DNA from 4 places in the Acetobacterium sp. MES1 genome. Region 3 is predicted to be linked to each of the others. Evidence: riboswitches for the same ligand, from Rfam matches in the RefSeq annotation. Region 3 holds a riboswitch; each other region holds the start of a gene.

The links. Region 3 has a riboswitch for cyclic di-GMP ahead of BI182_RS11040 (glycosyl hydrolase family 28-related protein). Riboswitches for the same ligand answer to the same signal wherever they lie in the genome.
Region 1: it holds a riboswitch for cyclic di-GMP, as region 3 does, so the genes downstream of both, BI182_RS02680 (type II secretion system protein) here and BI182_RS11040 (glycosyl hydrolase family 28-related protein) in region 3, are expected to answer to the same signal.
Region 2: it holds a riboswitch for cyclic di-GMP, as region 3 does, so the genes downstream of both, BI182_RS12385 (flagellar hook-length control protein FliK) here and BI182_RS11040 (glycosyl hydrolase family 28-related protein) in region 3, are expected to answer to the same signal.
Region 4: it holds a riboswitch for cyclic di-GMP, as region 3 does, so the genes downstream of both, BI182_RS01205 (putative bifunctional diguanylate cyclase/phosphodiesterase) here and BI182_RS11040 (glycosyl hydrolase family 28-related protein) in region 3, are expected to answer to the same signal.

The regions. Positions count from the first base shown of each region.
Region 1 is NZ_MJUY01000009.1:7,547-11,763, forward strand. It holds gene BI182_RS02670 (prepilin peptidase) at 1-451, opposite strand, end outside; gene BI182_RS02675 (hypothetical protein) at 470-868, opposite strand; gene BI182_RS02680 (type II secretion system protein) at 1,186-1,701, opposite strand; cyclic di-GMP riboswitch class I at 1,889-1,992, opposite strand; cyclic di-GMP riboswitch class I at 2,236-2,338, opposite strand; gene BI182_RS02685 (type IV pilus twitching motility protein PilT) at 2,527-3,579, opposite strand; gene BI182_RS02690 (GspE/PulE family protein) at 3,594-4,217, opposite strand, start outside.
Region 2 is NZ_MJUY01000047.1:25,944-30,160, forward strand. It holds gene BI182_RS12385 (flagellar hook-length control protein FliK) at 1-1,560, opposite strand, end outside; cyclic di-GMP riboswitch class I at 1,923-2,007, opposite strand; gene BI182_RS12390 (Na/Pi cotransporter family protein) at 2,136-3,872, opposite strand.
Region 3 is NZ_MJUY01000036.1:88,018-92,234, reverse strand. It holds gene BI182_RS11050 (WbqC family protein) at 1-158, shown strand, start outside; gene aat (leucyl/phenylalanyl-tRNA--protein transferase) at 181-1,044, opposite strand; cyclic di-GMP riboswitch class I at 1,518-1,593, shown strand; cyclic di-GMP riboswitch class I at 1,658-1,733, shown strand; cyclic di-GMP riboswitch class I at 1,767-1,841, shown strand; gene BI182_RS11040 (glycosyl hydrolase family 28-related protein) at 1,854-3,434, shown strand; gene BI182_RS11035 (NAD-dependent epimerase) at 3,654-4,217, shown strand, end outside.
Region 4 is NZ_MJUY01000004.1:53,798-58,014, reverse strand. It holds gene BI182_RS01210 (LiaF domain-containing protein) at 1-429, shown strand, start outside; gene BI182_RS01205 (putative bifunctional diguanylate cyclase/phosphodiesterase) at 471-1,976, opposite strand; cyclic di-GMP riboswitch class I at 2,004-2,079, opposite strand; gene BI182_RS01200 (glucose-6-phosphate isomerase) at 2,269-3,606, opposite strand; gene BI182_RS01195 (aldo/keto reductase) at 3,804-4,217, shown strand, end outside.

The DNA of each region.
Region 1 (4,217 bases), on a different contig from region 3:
ATCCGACTTCAGTGAAAACAAAAAAACTGAGCAGCGCCGGGGCCATCAGGGCGATGACCAGACCATTGGGAATAATCATTGTATCAAAATCGATCATCGTGATGCAGATTAAAATCGCCCCGGCGGCAAACACCACCAGCCACTGAAAGGAAAAACCGTAGACCGCAAAAATCAAAATCGCCAGCAGCCCGGTAAAAAGTTCGACTAACGGATAGCGGATGGATATGGACCCGCCGCAATCGGCACATTTGCCCCGCAGCCAGAGGTAGCTAAACAGCGGAATATTGTGATAGCCCTTGATCGGGGCATTACAGTTCGGGCAAAAGGAACGGCCGTTAGCCACCGAAATTTCCAGCGGCACCCGATAAATGACGACGTTAAGAAAACTGCCGATGACGATGCCGATGACAAAAATATAGAGATAAAGAATAAATTGAATCAGTGCAACCATCGGCGTTTTCCTTTCGCATTATTTTTCTTTGGTAACTTCAAGGTTTCCGGGGGAATAGCTGGTGACCCGTCCGCCCCGGCGATAGACAATATAATCGATGGTGGCATCCCGGTTTTCATCAACCACAGTGATGACCGCATCCTGATTGACCTCAACGCCAATATAATCAAGCAGATCATCCTGCACTGGCACCTGGTAGTGACCAGTCGCCGCCGACTCAATGGCTCTGGCCTGGGCGGCCAGATAGACCAGCCGGGCATTGGCGGCATTGGCGCTGTGCTGGCTACTCAGTACCAGACCGGCAATAATCACCACCACAAAAAACAGGATACTGACCACCGCCAGGGGAAACCCCCGATCAAAGGCGACCGGCTCGTTTTTGGCAGGAGGAAACTGATATTTGGCAATTGGGTTCACGGTTTACCTCCCGGAAATGTGAAGCTGCCAACCTTAAAATTTGACAGCAATGATTGACGACAAAACGTTGGTTCATTTTACCATGTGATCCGTCGGATTGGCTTAAAAGGATGTAAAGATTTGGCTTTTTTTAGTAGTGGACTCGCCGATTGACGCTGGTGTTGGTTTGCTTCATTGTCCCCACCTACTGAATATTTGATTTTTATGAACTGCTGAAATAAAAAAAATCTCCCTATCCCCGCAAACCCAATGACGGGTTTGCGCCTGGGAGGGAGGAGAAAATATCCTATGGCGCATAGGCTATCAACTTTATTTCACTACTCAAATTTTGAATTAGGCTTTAACGGATCCAAGACTTCTCCATCTCTTGTATATGTTACTTCTTTTACCTGTCCATCTGTACCAATTTTTACAACCCATAAAGAATCAGTAGCTCCAGCATCTTCACTCGCTTTAATATCCGTTCCCAGAAAAGTCAACATTTTTCTGGCCGCCTCAGGCAGAGCAGCAATTTCTGCATCTGTGTCCGCTCCTTTGAGCACATCAGATCCTAAATTTACCGCAATAGCACCTGCCGCTGCGGGAGTCGCTATATTTAGGTTAGTATTTGCATTAGCTTTGTCTTTTGCAAAATATTCTGTAGCGATTGCTTGCGCAGCTACATAAACTTCTCTCTGTTCTGCAATCGCCGCTTTCTTTTTAGCATCTTTGACAAATCCAATCATTGAAGGAATCGTAAATGCCGCCAACACCGCCAGGATCACCAATACCACAATAATTTCCACCAGGGTAAACCCTTTTCTGCTTCTCCGTATCTTATTAATCAGTTCCATGTTTTGCTCCTTATTTCGTTTTTTTTATGCTCTATATGATCATCTGCGCCAGCGATGATTTATATACTTATTTTTATATATGACTGATTGGTAAGTGATAATGATTATCTCACACTTCTCCTTAAGCTGCCTTAATCCCGCTCCATTATTGCCAAATTTTTTGTCAAAAAAAGCCGCACTCTCACCGTGCGGCAGCTGGCTGTCGTATCGTGGTGGTTTGGTGCCCTGACCACGGCTTTAGACCCTTTAGCTTTGCGTCCCAGGGTTTCCCCTGCTTTGCCTTTTTCGAATTTACATTAGTTTAATCTTAGTTGATAGTGATTAAAAAGTCAAGTTAATATTTTACATCTTCGTGACATATCCTTTGTATTTTAGATGACTCTTTTGCGGTTGAGTCATTGTTCTTTTTAGCCTTGTTTTGATTCGCTTGCGTTAGAAAGCGTAACAACCCTCATAAATTTGCCCGCTTTAAAAACCTGCCCGTCATTTCTATCCATCATTTCAACTTTTAGGCACAAAAAAAGCCACATCTCGTGTGGCAGCTGGCTGTCCTATTATCTGGCGTATAAACCGCCAGCATAACGTAGACCCTAAAGCTTTGCGTCACAGACTTTCATCTGATTTGCTCTTCGCTCTCTTAGGGTAATTCTTTTTCAATTAAAAGTCAAGCTAATCTTTTTATAAATTTTTAATGGGATAAGGTGGTTTTTTAGCCAAGTGTTTTTAATTTGTTCATTTTATGAACAGGTTCTGAATTTTCAACCGTGTTGTGGGCGGTCACGGACCGCCCCTACAAATTATAACTGACGTTATTTTAATAACAGGCTATCGCCCAAAATACTGGTTAAACTCCTGCTTGTCGCTGGCCCACTCAAGGCCGACCTCGTAGCTGATTTTCTGGTCGCGGACCAGCATCGCCAAATCGGCATTGAGGGTTTTCATCCCATCCCGGCCACCGGTTTGCATCACCGAAGCCAGTTGGTGGGTTTTGTTTTCACGGATCAGGTTTAAGACCGCATCGGTGCCAATCAGCACCTCCAGGGCGGCCATCCGGCCCTCGCCGCTAGCCAGGGGCACCAGCTGCTGGGTAACGACCCCTTTTAAAATGCTGGACAGCTGGGTGCGGATCTGCTGTTGGCTGTGGGGCGGAAAAACGTCAATGATTCGGTCGATGGTATTGGCGGCGCCAATGGTATGCAGGGTCGACAGCACCAGATGGCCGGTTTCAGCGGCGGTGACGGCGGCCGATACCGTTTCGTAGTCCCGCATTTCGCCCACCAGAATAACATCCGGGTCTTCCCGCAGCGACGACCGCAGGGCGGCGGCAAAGGAGCTGGCATCGACCCCGATTTCCCGCTGATGAACAATGCTGTGCTTGTGTGTATGCTTATACTCCACCGGGTCTTCAATGGTTAAGATATGGACCGCCCGGTTGGTATTGATATAGTCAATCATCGAGGCCAGGGTGGTTGATTTCCCGCTGCCAGTGGGCCCGGTAATCAGAATCAGCCCCCGGGGCTCCGATGCCAGCTTGCGGATAATCGGTGGCAGCTTGAGTTCCTCAAAGCTGGGGATGGTATCGTTAAGCAGGCGGATGGCGGCGGCATAGCTGCCCTGCTGTTTATAGATATTGACCCGTTGCCGCAGCCCTTCCGGGGTAACATGGCAAAAATCCAGGTCACTTCCATCTTCCAGCTTTTTGCGCTCCGCCGGGGTCAGGATGCTAAAAATCAGCTGTTCAATCAGCTGCGGGTTGTGCTCAAAATCACTCTGATAGAGGCGACCGTTTTTTCTAAAAACCGGGGGCAGGTCCCGGGATAAATGAATGTCCGAACAGTCGTTGCGGCGACCATAGTTGACCAGATCTAAAAAACGCATTCTCAGGCTCCTCCCTATTCCACATAGTATGATAATTTAAGAAATTCTTCCATCGAGGTAATCCCCTGGATGGTCAGATTAGCAACACTTTTTCTCAGCGGAATCAGCTTCCCGGTTTGTTCCACATAGTTATAAATATCCTCAATCGGTTCTTTTCGGGAAATCAGATTGCGGATGGTTTTATCAATCGCCAAAATTTCATGGATGGCAGTTCTGCCTTTATAGCCGGTATTATTACAAATATGGCAGCCCCGGCCCCGGTAGAGGGTGGTCAGCCGGGGTTCTCCCAGCAGCTCTCTTTCAATTTCTGAAGCGACATAGGCTTCGCGGCAGTTGGGACAGATTTTCTTGACCAATCGTTGGGCTACCACCCCGGTCAGGGAGTTGGCCACCAGATAGGGCTCGACGCCCATGTCCTGGAGCCGAACTACCGCCGACACGGCGTCGTTGGTATGGAGGGTGGACAGCACCAGATGGCCGGTAATGGCCGAACGGACAGCAATCGAGGCGGTTTCGGTGTCCCGAGTTTCACCGACCATGATAATGTCAGGATCCTGCCGCAGGATCGAGCGGAGTCCCACATCAAAGGTCAGCCCGGCCAAAATATTGACCTGGGTCTGATTGATCTTGGGCAGGTT
Region 2 (4,217 bases), on a different contig from region 3:
ATTTGTTGTGATGCTGTTTAATACTCCGCTGCTTTTAATAAACCGTTCTCTTAACAGAGCCTGATTTTGATTTTGATTGGGATCAGAACCATTGTTCATCATAAATGCTGCGTTCTGACTATCGCCACTTTGTTCTACCGGGGTATTTAAGTGCACCGTTTCCACTTGAACATTCTGAAGCGCCAAACCTCTAACCAATTGATTAATTTGTTTTCCCAATAGTTTTTGGGTTTCCTGGCTGACGGCCATAATATCAATGATCAGTTTTCCCTGATCGTAGCTCAATTTGACATCAATATCGCCTAAATTATCTGGTGACAAGGTCATTTGAAATACCGTTGGCTTGTTGGGCTCGAAATTCTGAAGAATTTTCTGCTGAACCTGCTGAGCGACCTCTGTTTTGTTCGTTGCTTGAACTTCTGCGCTTTTGTTTGAATTAACAGCGGCCATATTAACTTCCCGGCTATTCATTTTTTCTAAATTCTGATCTCCAATTTGCCCTTGTGCTTTTTCTAGAACATCCGATACTAATATTCTTTTGTCATCAGATTCTTCCCCTGATCGTTCCTCATTCTTTGCAACGCCCCCTGTGATTTTAGAAACATCATCCACTAAGCCAGATTCAGCATATTCAGTTATTGCAATTTCCGGTTCAACATCTTCACTAAATGTTCTTGCCGCCATTTTCGGTTCAGTGTCTTCTCTGAATGTTGTTGCTGCTATCTCCGGTTCAGTATCTTCTCTGAATGTTGTTGCCGCTATTTCCGGTTCAGCATCTTCTGAAAATTTTATTTCTGTCAACACAGGTCTAACGGCTTCAACCTGTTTAAACATTTGTCGCCGGGAATCTGTTGAAATTGTAAATTTGAATTCATCTCCCAGCTCGATTTGATTTTCTTTTTTTAAAGATTGATCACCTTCATTATCAGAGGTTTGTACACTCGCTTGCTCAGGCTTGACACCTTTAACTATCTCCGGATCACCATCAATTTTGACTTGGTTTTCACTTTCCATCTGGCTGGTGTTTTGTTGAAAAATCAGCATCTCTTCTTTTGTAACTTTGCCTGCCAAGACGAGCATTTGCCCCTGATCACTGCCTGTCTTCGGCTCTTCAACCCCTTCAATCCCTAATTTCAGGTTAAGCCGTGTCAGTGCTGTTTCGATACCTCCCTGAAAACTCTGGATAGCCATTAACTGTGCTGAATCCAGTGTTGATAAAGAACTGCTTTGCTGTCCTTCATCGCTTTTTAGCTCCGCTTCCTTCGGTTCTTCAACTTGATCATCAATAGTCGTGACCGCATCATCTTTTAGTGATGTTTGATCGCTTTGCCGTCGATTGTTTTCCGCAATCGATTTGGTTTCCCGCTGATTCTTTCGAACCTTCTCCAAATGATGATCCGCATGGCTGACATTCTGTTTTGACTGATCCAGCAAATCTTTAAACTGGGCGCTTCTTTCGTGTCCGCATGACTGACTGGTGGACGGATTTTCTGATTGCAAATTAAACCCTCTCACTCCCGTCATTGTCGACTTTCCTGTCGCTTGAAACTCTAAATTCATTGCCTACCTCCCTTCGTAAATTTAATTATTACCGATACAAAAACGTACCGCTAACATATCGAACAATTAAAATTGTTCGTTTATTATAACAGCCGAAACGACCGCAATAACCTACATACTATATGTATACTATATAAGCGAAAAAGACCTCTGTAAACATCTATATCACAAATTAAATTGGATCTTAAGAAAACTCCTATTTTAAATAACAATTGTTTCCGTCAAAAGAATCTTTCCTGAAAAACAAACCGGTCATTATTATATAACAGTCGACTATAACCCTGCAACTCATTTTATGGTTTAATTTCTAACAAAAAAAAGCAGCGACATTGCCACTGCTCATCATGGTAATCACCATCTCAATTTGCAACTGGCTGTCATATACCACCGTATTTAGACCCTGTAGTTTTGCGTCCTTACTTTTCAATAAGTATGCCAATATTACGTTGTTGTAATATTACGATATAATCCTCTCATTGTCAATGAAAATATTACTTTCTTTAAGGTAAATTTCTTGTAAACACCTCTATTTAGCTGTATTTATCTGCGTTTTGACCCTACCAGGTTGGTTGTATTTATTGCTGACTATCTTCCATCTCATTGTCATAATCATCTTTGGCAATCAACCCCTGATGCAGTTTTAAACCTAAAATACCCTGGGCAATGTTCGAGGCATGATCACCAACCCGTTCAATATTGGTCAACAGATCCAGAAAAATGACTCCGGCATAAGGATTGCAGATTCCCTCGTTAAGACGACGGATGTGGTCATCCTTTAAGCTTTCTGTCATTTCATCAATTTCTTCTTCTTCATCAAGAATTTTATAACATAAGCTTGACTCTTCTGTTTCCATTAATTCTACCATATCTCTGAGTGTGTTGGAAGTCAAACTGATTAAATTTAACACTTCCTGATTGGCAATATCACTGAAGACGATTTTATTAGTCGCCCGCATCTCAGCCAGCTCCCCGATATTCATGGCATGATCGCCAATTCGCTCCAGATCATGGCTCCCTTTCATGACGAAGGCCAGACGATCATTTTCTTCTTCCGACATATTTTCGTTTGAAAGCTTAACCGAGTATTCCACGATGCCTTGCTGAAATTCATCAATGCGTTCTTCCCGCTTAACTATTTCTTCAACCAGCTTTTCATTCCCATCCATGATGGATTCACAGGCGATTTTAAAATTCTTAAAACTCATTTCGGCCAGGCGATTTGTTTCTTTGACAACCTGACCTAAAGCAACAGAAGGATTATTGAGCAATCGATCATCCAGCTGCAATCCTTTTTCTTCTTCTTTCTCAGGATAGATTCGATCCAGAAAGGTGACAAAATAATTAATCAGGGGGAATAATACAATGGTGTTGGCTACATTAAAAAAGGTATGCGCCATGGCAATTTGTCTTGCCACATTGGGAACCACCTCACCGCTACTACTGATAAATACGCCGGAAATACTGACAATGAATTCATAAATGGGATTAATCGCCATGATGCTGTCCATCCCAACGAGCAGGATCATCACCCAGATGGCGCCAAAAACATTAACAAAAAGGTGGATAAAGGCCGCTTTTTTTGCGGCCGTGGAGGTGCCAATGCAGGAAATCAGAGCGGTCACACAGGTTCCAATATTGGTACCGATTAAAATGGGAATACAGATTTGGATCGCACCGGTTCCCCCAATACTGGCAAATACCCCTGACAAGGCCAGTGCCTGGAGCAAACCAATGGAGGCACTACTGCTTTGTATGATACCGGTGATCAGGGTTCCGATCAAAACTCCCAGCAGCGGATTTTTTCCATAAGTTGATAACAGATAAATGAAATCTTCACTTTCCCGGAGTGGCTCCATTGCAGTTGACATCGCAGCGATACCAAAGAATAAGATCCCAAAACCAAGCATGATACTGCCCCAATCGCGATTTTTTTTGCGGGAACTGAAAAGCGTTATCAGGGCACCAAAGCCGATAAAAACGGGTGCAAGTTCCGTCACATTAAATGCAATTAACTGAGCTGTGACTGTTGTTCCAATATTGGCACCGAGTATAACCCCAGCCGCCTGGGTAAGTGTCATCAGCGCAGCATTGACAAAACCAACCACCATCACCGTTGTGGTGCTGGAACTCTGAACAATCATTGTGACAACGGTTCCCACCAGGATCGCTTTAACCTTATTATTGGTTAAAACTTCCAATAGTTTTTTCATTTTTGTTCCAGCTACCGTTTTTAAGCCTTCGCTCATCATGTGCATCCCAAAAACAAATAACCCTAAACCTCCGAAAAGGCCAATCAGCATTTCTAACGTCATTATTTCCTCCAAAATAATCATTGATTAAGGCAACATCTATTCCAAATTAATAAACATAATGAAAGACCATGCATTTGCAACCTAATATCCTTATGTTAACCAGGATAATCGAATTTCTCTAAATTATATCACCTTTTTGAATTTAACATAATTTTAACATTAACTAATCTCTAAGAGAACCTTTTTTTTAATTATTTTATTTTGTATTTTGTTACTTTATCTTTTATAATATTAACCACGTTAACAATCCATTGCCGATCCTATTTCGGGTTTAATTAAAAAAAATGAAAACGAAGTTAGTCTAAATATCAAAAGTTTGGGTTGACATCCGGGCTTGTATTTGAT
Region 3 (4,217 bases):
AACTTAAATTTATTAAAACGAGGGAGACATTAGAATACCGACAATTTTATTATCAGTTTGTGCCAAACTTATCGATCATTGATGTGATGATGTTTAATCCCAGGGATCGAATTAAAGCGATGCTAACAGAATATGACCTGGTTGAAGGCCACAATTAGATCATTGCGACATTAAAAGAATTCAAGATATCGGATCGAGGTTATTTTTTACTAAGTGATTTTTGACGGCTTGGCAAAAGTCCCAGTTTTCAAAAAGCTCTTCCCAGTTATTGATAATTGCAGGAACATTGATGCTTTGGTCTAATCGCTTCAGAAACTCGTCACGCTCGATTGTGACGACGCCCATGCTTTTGAGATGATCGGTTGGCCAGGTTCCGCAATCGATCATCGTACAGTTCAATTCTTCCAGTCGAATGGTCAAGGCGATCATGGCAAATTTCGAAGCGTGGTTAACACGTGTAAACATTGAAGAGATATAAAAATATGAGCCGCATGAGAAGCCAAACAATCCGGCCACCAGATTGCCATCTTGCCAAACCTCGATGGAGTGTTTGTAACCTAAATCATGTAAAGTGCAACACGATTTTTTACGGTCAGGGGTGAGCCAGGTGTACGCTTCTCGGGATTCGGTACAGCCATTGATGACATCATCAAACGCTTTGTCCACGGTCAGGTGAAAATGGTTGTGCTTAATTAAACGCCACATGACTTTTGAAATATGAAGATGCTCAGGAAACAAAACACAACGGATCTCTGAAGTCCACCATAAAATTGGCTGATCAACAAGTGATGATGGGTAAATACCATTTTTGAAAGCAAAAATAATTCGTTCAGGGCTTAGATCGCCACCAACCGCTAATAATTCGCCAGCAGAACCCATCCGGACGCTCTTGTTCGCAGTTGTATGTGGTGGAAAATATAATTCTTTGGTTAAAAAATATGCTTTGCCTTTATACTGGATATGTTTTATATAAAATGCCTTGAGAGTACCATTGAACAATCGTGCATCCATTTTAATCAGTTGTGATTTAAAATTTTTAAACATAATTTAGCGCCTCCCGATACAAAGTTTCGTGTAAAAAAAGACTGATTGGGTACATTTATTTATTACCCAAAAATGTGATTTATCTGCGTTAAGTTAAAAAAATAAAATGAGTTGCATCACAAACTACCGATTTCTGAAATCAAAAATATCTGACAATTAAGCCATTTTGGCAAGGATAGCAATTGATCCGAAGAGATACCATATCTTGGAACAGAATATTTCTGGCATCAACATATAGCGCATGTGACGGTTTTGAAGCTCTGGCAAAAACAAATTTAAAAAAAGTTAAACAAGGCATTGACTAGTATCCAAAAATGTGATATAGTGAGCCCAAGAAAAGCAAATATTTTAATATTCGAATATTTGCTCAGTTAAGAGATTGTATGTAAGTGCGATTCAAAAAATGGAACGTATAAAACAATACTTAACAAATCAATTTGATTTGGGGAGTTGTTTAAGGTGCCGTTTATTTTCTACGATAAAAGCAAATTTGGTGAAAGTCAGAGACGCAAAGCTAAAGGGCCTGTAAAATGGCAGCCAGCTACCGAAAGGAAGGTAACATACTCAAAAAAAGCGATTACAAAATTTTAATATTGATCGTGGAATCACTTTCCAACGATAAAGGCAAACCTGTTGAAAAATAGGGACGCAAAGCTAAAGGGCCTGTAAAATGGCAGCCAGTTACCGAAAGGGAAGTTTTTTATTTGCAATTCATCGTTATTCAACGAAAAAGGCAAACCAACTGAAAAGTTGGGACGCAAAGCTAAGGGCCTGTAAAATGGCAGCCGGCTACCGAAAGGAATACCATCATGAAAAAAATATCTGTTTTTTTAGTCACATTATTTGTGTTATTTAGTGTTATGCCAATAAATTCGGCATTTGCAGCCAGAGTCAGACCTCCTAAAAAACCTGTCACAGTTACACAACCCGTGGTGACCGAACCCGTGGTGACCGAACCCGTAGTGACTGAACCCGTAGTGACTGAACCCGTAGTGACTGAACCCGTAGTGACTGAACCAGTTGTCACACCACCAACAACACCAGTGAATCAGGGAGTCAGTGTCAAAGATTTTGGCGCAAAAGGGGATGGCATCACCAATGATACGGCAGCGATTCAAAATGCCATTAATGATGCCAGCAGTAAAAACGTTACCTTGACAATTCCGGCAGGAACCTATGTGGTTACCAGTCAACTGGAAGTCAAGAACAATACCAGAATCAGCGGTTATGGGGCTACCTTGTACATGGCGCCACAGCCGTCAGCCGTAGCAAATATTTTGTGGTCAAATCCGGCTTCATACATTTCAAATGTTACCCTTGAAGGGTTGACACTAAAATCCCAGAACACCATCGCTGGAGCCGACTATTATGCCAACAGCATGATCAGTAACGTTCAGGGAATGTTTTTCCAGGGCATCAGCAATCTGACGATCAAAGATGTTTCGATGGACAGTATGTATGTGGGTCTGAAAATGGGACAATCCGGAAGCAGCCGCAACCAGGGAGTCACCGTCAGCAATCTTAAAATTGATAAAACCGGGATGCCCATTCAGATTTCCGGAACTAACAACTTAACCATGACCGACAGTATTCTTAACGCCAATGATGGCGGAACAAAATGGCTTCATGCAGCTTATATTCGCGGCGATAACAGCAATTTCCTGTTTCGAAACGTCGAGTTCAATAATGCCCCTGGTGGCGGTATTGCTGTAGCTGGTAATGAAAAATTCCCAACCCCACCGGATCACATCGTCTTTGAAAATTGTCGTGTCAAGAACAGCGTTGTCGGGATGCACATCAATACTGGTGCCAATAACGTCACAGTTAAAGGCTTAACCATCACTGGCAGCGGTCTGGGATTCAAAATTGCTGATGCCAACAGCTTAACCATCAGCGATGTCAACATCAGTGGTGCCAAGCCAACAACCACCGATATTGGCGCATTCAGCATCGGCAACAGCTATCAGGCAAGTATTAGCAATGTTACCGTTGACTCAACCGGGATGGCCGGTGCATTGTACTGGTTTATCGGAGAAGTGAAGGATACCACGATCTCTGGAATGAACGTTACAAATGTCAATAAAATTCCGTTAATCAGTGCCAGCAGCACTTCCAAGACAACCAATGTCGTGGTTGAAAACTCCAGCTTCCAGTACAGCAGTATCGACAAATACGGTATCGGATTCAGAGGTGTGGGATCACAGGCCGTGCTGCGAAACAATACCTTTACCAATAGCGGCGCATCCTACTCTTATCTGATTTATAATCCCGAAGGAACCCAGATTCAAGTGTCCAATAATTCTTACAGCGGATTCCAGCGACTGAATTCCAGCTCTGATTTTTCCGTGGCTACCAATAATTTTAATCTGCTGACAGCAAAGGTTGATTAAGAAAAAAGAATAATTGGAATTATTTCTGAAACAAAATAAAAGATCAAGAAAAAATAAGCCGTGCTTTTGCAGGGCTTATTTTTTTGCTGCAAAAGGATAAAAAAGAAAAACTGGTTTTTCGGAATGAATATTCATTAAAATAGTGGTAAGTTACGGCTGAAAGGGGTAAAATACATACAATGGAATATGAATAAGTTTTGAGAAAAAGGCGGAGTAAAAATGAAAATACTAATTACTGGTGTGGCAGGCTTCATTGGTTTTCATTTAGCTAGTTCATTGCTTGGCGAGAATCATCAAATAGTTGGAATTGACAATCTTAATGATTATTACGAACAATCCTTAAAAGAAGATCGTTTGGTTATCTTGAAAAATCATTGCAAGTTTAGTTTCTATCAAGTGGATTTAAAAAATGAAGCTGCAGTCGATCAAGTTTTCGAAACCCATCGACCCGACTATGTGGTTAATCTGGCTGCGCAAGCTGGCGTCCGTTATTCAATCACTAACCCTTATGCCTATCTGGATTCCAACCTTGTGGGATTTATGAATATCCTTGAAGCATGTCGCAATTATCCAGTGGAGCATCTTCTTTATGCCTCATCAAGCTCAGTGTATGGTGGAAATAAACAGGTGCCATTTTCGACCAATCACAATGTCGATCATCCGGTTTCTCTTTACGCTGCGACTAAAAAAGCGAACGAATTGATGGCCCATACCTACAGCCATCTGTTCAATATTCCAACAACCGGCTTACGGTTTTTCACGGTTTATGGACCATATGGAAGG
Region 4 (4,217 bases), on a different contig from region 3:
AGTGTTATTTTGGCCACCAGCGTGGCGCTTTATCACGCCGGTGTGATAAAAAAGGCCAAAACATTTGAAGACAGTCTGGATAAGAGTCCCAAATCGCTGGATGAAGCCGTTCTCTATGGCGGAAAAATGAAAGATTACCAAAAGCAAACGATGCAGGACATAAAAATCGGAGCCTTCTTTGGGGGCATGCAGCTTGATTTTTCAGAGGTGATCACCGAAAAAGATGCGTATCGCATGGATATCAACATCGTTAATGGTGGCCTAAACATCATTGTTCCTGACAACTTCCGGCTAAAAATTGTTGATACCTGTAAATTTGGCGGAATTGCCGATCACACGGTTTGTATCGATCCCGATCATTCAGTGGCCCTCTCGGTTTTTGCCGACATTACCTGTGGTGGTCTGAATTTTGAAAATCCTTCAGAATAATCATCGCCTGCGATAAACACTTAAAAAAACTGAAATCCAGCCTAAGCTGATTTCAGTTTTTCTTTGACAAGATCTTCAAATTCAAACACATTCATGGGCTTGGCATAGAAAAATCCCTGAGCAATGTCGCACCCCTTCTCTTTAAGAAACTCCACCTGTTCCCGGGTTTCCACCCCTTCAGCCACGGTAATCAGATCCAGATCCTTGGCCATGTTCAACATACTGGTAATGATCTTCTCTCCCCGGGCATTATCCGTCGATTCGCTGAAAAAAGCCTTGTCCAATTTTAAAATATCCGCTGGTAGGTTTTTTAAGGTGTTGAGAGATGAATAGGCCCGACCAAAATCATCAATGGAAATATGAAATCCAAAATCTTTTAAATGATTCATAATCTCAACCATCTGGACATCATTATTAAAAATCGTACCTTCGGTCAGCTCAATTTCGATCATTTTAGGATCGATCTGATAACGATTGGTAATAGCCAGCAATTCTTCCGGTAACAGCATATTTTCCAGATGAAGCCGGGAAAAATTAACCGAAATAATCATATTGGTCAGTTGATCCATTTCTTTTTGCCATTTGGCCAGTAGCTTGCACACCGCTTCAAACATATAGGTATCAATTTTTTTGACAAACCCATTTTTTTCAAACAAGGGAATAAATTCATTGGGTGGCAGCATCCCCCGCTCGGGATCATTCCAGCGCACCAGCGCCTCGGCACCAATAATCTGTTCGTCCGAAAACAGATATTTGGGCTGAAGATAAACTTCAAATTCGCCACTTGCCAATGCTTTTTCCATTCGGTTTTCAATTTCATTTTCAAGAATCAGTGCAACCCGCATGGATTCTTCATAAAATGCATAGCTAATCTGGGAATTATCTTTGATCGACCGTTTTGCCATATTGGCACGATCACTAAGCGCACTAATATCCAACTCCGTTTCGCCAATCAGATAGATACCCATAGAGATGCTGACGATGAATTTCTGAGAGTAACTATTGATTTTGCGAATTAAATTTTCCAGCCTCTGAGAAAACTCTCCATAGCCCTCATAGTTCATTAAAATACAAAAATTATCGGTGGCCATTCGGGCAAAAAGCTCTTCTTCATTGAGATACTTTTCTAATATTTTTGCGATAGCAGTGAGGATTTCATTACCGGTCTGGTGCCCGTATAAGTCATTGATGGCCTTAAACTTATCGATATCAAAGATAACCATCGCATAATCAAGGCTATTATCTGTGTCCAGGATTCGTTCACACTCCTTTTTAAACGTGATCCAGTTGGGGCAACCCGTTAAAAAATCAAAATCCTGGAGCTGCTTAAGCCGCTGGATTTCTTTTTTAAAGGTACCGATGGCAAGATTACTGCTTAAACTGATCACAAAGAGACCCATAAACGCCAGACCATAGAGAAGCGTCCCCAGAATTATCTCGTAAGACTCCTGAGTTAAAGCCACAAAATTAATGAAGCCCATCATCATGACCAAAAAAAACAACGCAAAGCTGAGAATTAAAAACTTTTTTTCGTCATATTTCTTCACCATTACCTCCTAAATCGTTAAATCTATTTGAGTAACTGGCTGACTTAAGAAAGTCCCTTTAGCTTTGCGTCACTATTTCACAACAGTTTTGCCCTGTAATTCAGTATTTTTTATGCCGAAGAACCATATTTTTTGGCGTTTTTTCAGGAACGTTAATCGACAATTTGTATTATTTTTTTTAATATTGTATCACAATTGTAACGATCTGTCGTGTGCTAAATATTCAATTTTTCATTCTTTCGTTGCCACTATCGCAAAGAATAGCCGATTCTTTTGTGGACGCTGTGATTGTCTATAGCCGTTCTTCCAATTCGGCAGTCAGATCTTCATAACCAGGCTTATGCAGCAAGGCAAACATATTCTTTTTATAGGCTTCCACTCCGGGCTGATCAAAAGGATTAACCCCCAGTAAATAACCATTTAAGCCACAGGCTTTTTCGAAAAAATAAATCAGTTTGCCAATATGAAAGGCATCCAGTTTTTTAAGTCGGATGATCCCATTGGGGACTCCGCCATCAACATGAGCCAGCAGGGTGCCCATAAAGGCTTTTTCATTGACAGCATCGATTTCCCAGCCGGTGAGGTAGTTAAGTCCTTCCAGATTCTTTTCGTCCCGGAAAACTTTGAGATCCGATTGATCCGCTTCGATGACAATTACGGTTTCAAAATGGTTTTTGGGACCATCCTGAATCATCTGCCCCAGCGAATGGAGATCGGTGGAAAAATGCGCCGAAGCCGGAAAAAGACCCTTGCCATCTTTACCGTCACTTTCACCAAATAATTGTTTCCACCACTCTGCCAGATACTCCAGAGAGGGATCATAATCCACTAATATTTCAATATTCTTGCTGCGGTTGTAAAGGACATTCCGATACAATGCATATTGGAAACAGGGGTTTTTTTCAAACTCCGGTTTGTTATACTCCTCATAGCCAGATTTTCCACCGTCCATCAGCGCATCAATATCAATCCCCGCTGCTGCAATGGGCAGCAAACCGACGGCGGTATAAACGGAGTAACGACCGCCAATATCATCGGGAATCACGAAGGTTTCGTAGCCTTCTTCATCAGCCATAAACTTTAAGGCTCCCCGGGCGGCATCCGTTGTCACAAAGATCCGCTCCTGTGCCCCCGCTTTGCCATACTTATCTTCCAAAAACTGTTTGAAAAACCGAAAGGCGATGGCCGGTTCCGTGGTTGTCCCGGATTTCGAAATAACATTGACACAGACATCCTGATCCGCAAGCAGTGCCAGCAACTTTTCCAGATATTTTCCACTGATATTCTGACCGGCAAAATATATTTTAGGGGCTTTTCGTACTGCTCGGGGTTCTTCATTATAAAAAGGGCTGGTCAGGGCTGTAATGACTGCTTTTGCGCCTAAATAGGAACCACCGATACCAATCACCACCAACGCATCGCAACGCTCTTTAATTTTTTCGGCGGCCTCTTTAATCCGGACAAATTCATCCTGATCATATTTGATCGGATAGTCCACCCAGCCCAGAAAATCATTGCCCACCCCAGTTTTATTGTTCAAGTCATCATTGGCTTGAGCCAACTGTTGATAGCGGCTTTCAAACTCACTGGAATCTATATTTGCATAAGAGAGATCGAAACGAATACTCATAATTCTTACCTTCTTTCTTAACTATTAACATAGTTTCATTTTACACCATCAGCGATTGGAGTGTCAATTAATGTTCATCTACCAACCTGAAAGAAAGTTGAAATGCAACGGATCTTTGAGCCAATTCCCGCATAACAGATGACTTTTGTGATTTGATATGATAAAATGGGCAAAACCAAGAAAAGAAGAGGTGTAAAATGGAAACGCGAGTACTGGGACAAACCGGATTAGAAGTATCCCTTATTGGCTTTGGTGGCATTCCAATCCAACGCTGTAACCAATGGGAAGTTGACGAAATTGTTGAAAACCTTATTGAAGAAGGCGTTAATTTTATTGACACTGCCAGAGCTTACACCAACAGTGAAGAAATGATCGGGGAAGCATTGAAACAATGGGGTCGGGAACATTTTTACCTGGCTACAAAAACCCCAAAACTCAGCTATGATGAGGTAATGGCTGATGTTAAAACCAGTCTGGCCGAGTTACAAACCGATACCATCGATTTGTATCAGTTCCATAATGCCAAAACGATGACCGATTATGAAACTATTATGAGCCCCGGGGGTGGATATGATGCGCTGGTCGACTGTAAAAAACAGGGGCTGATTAAA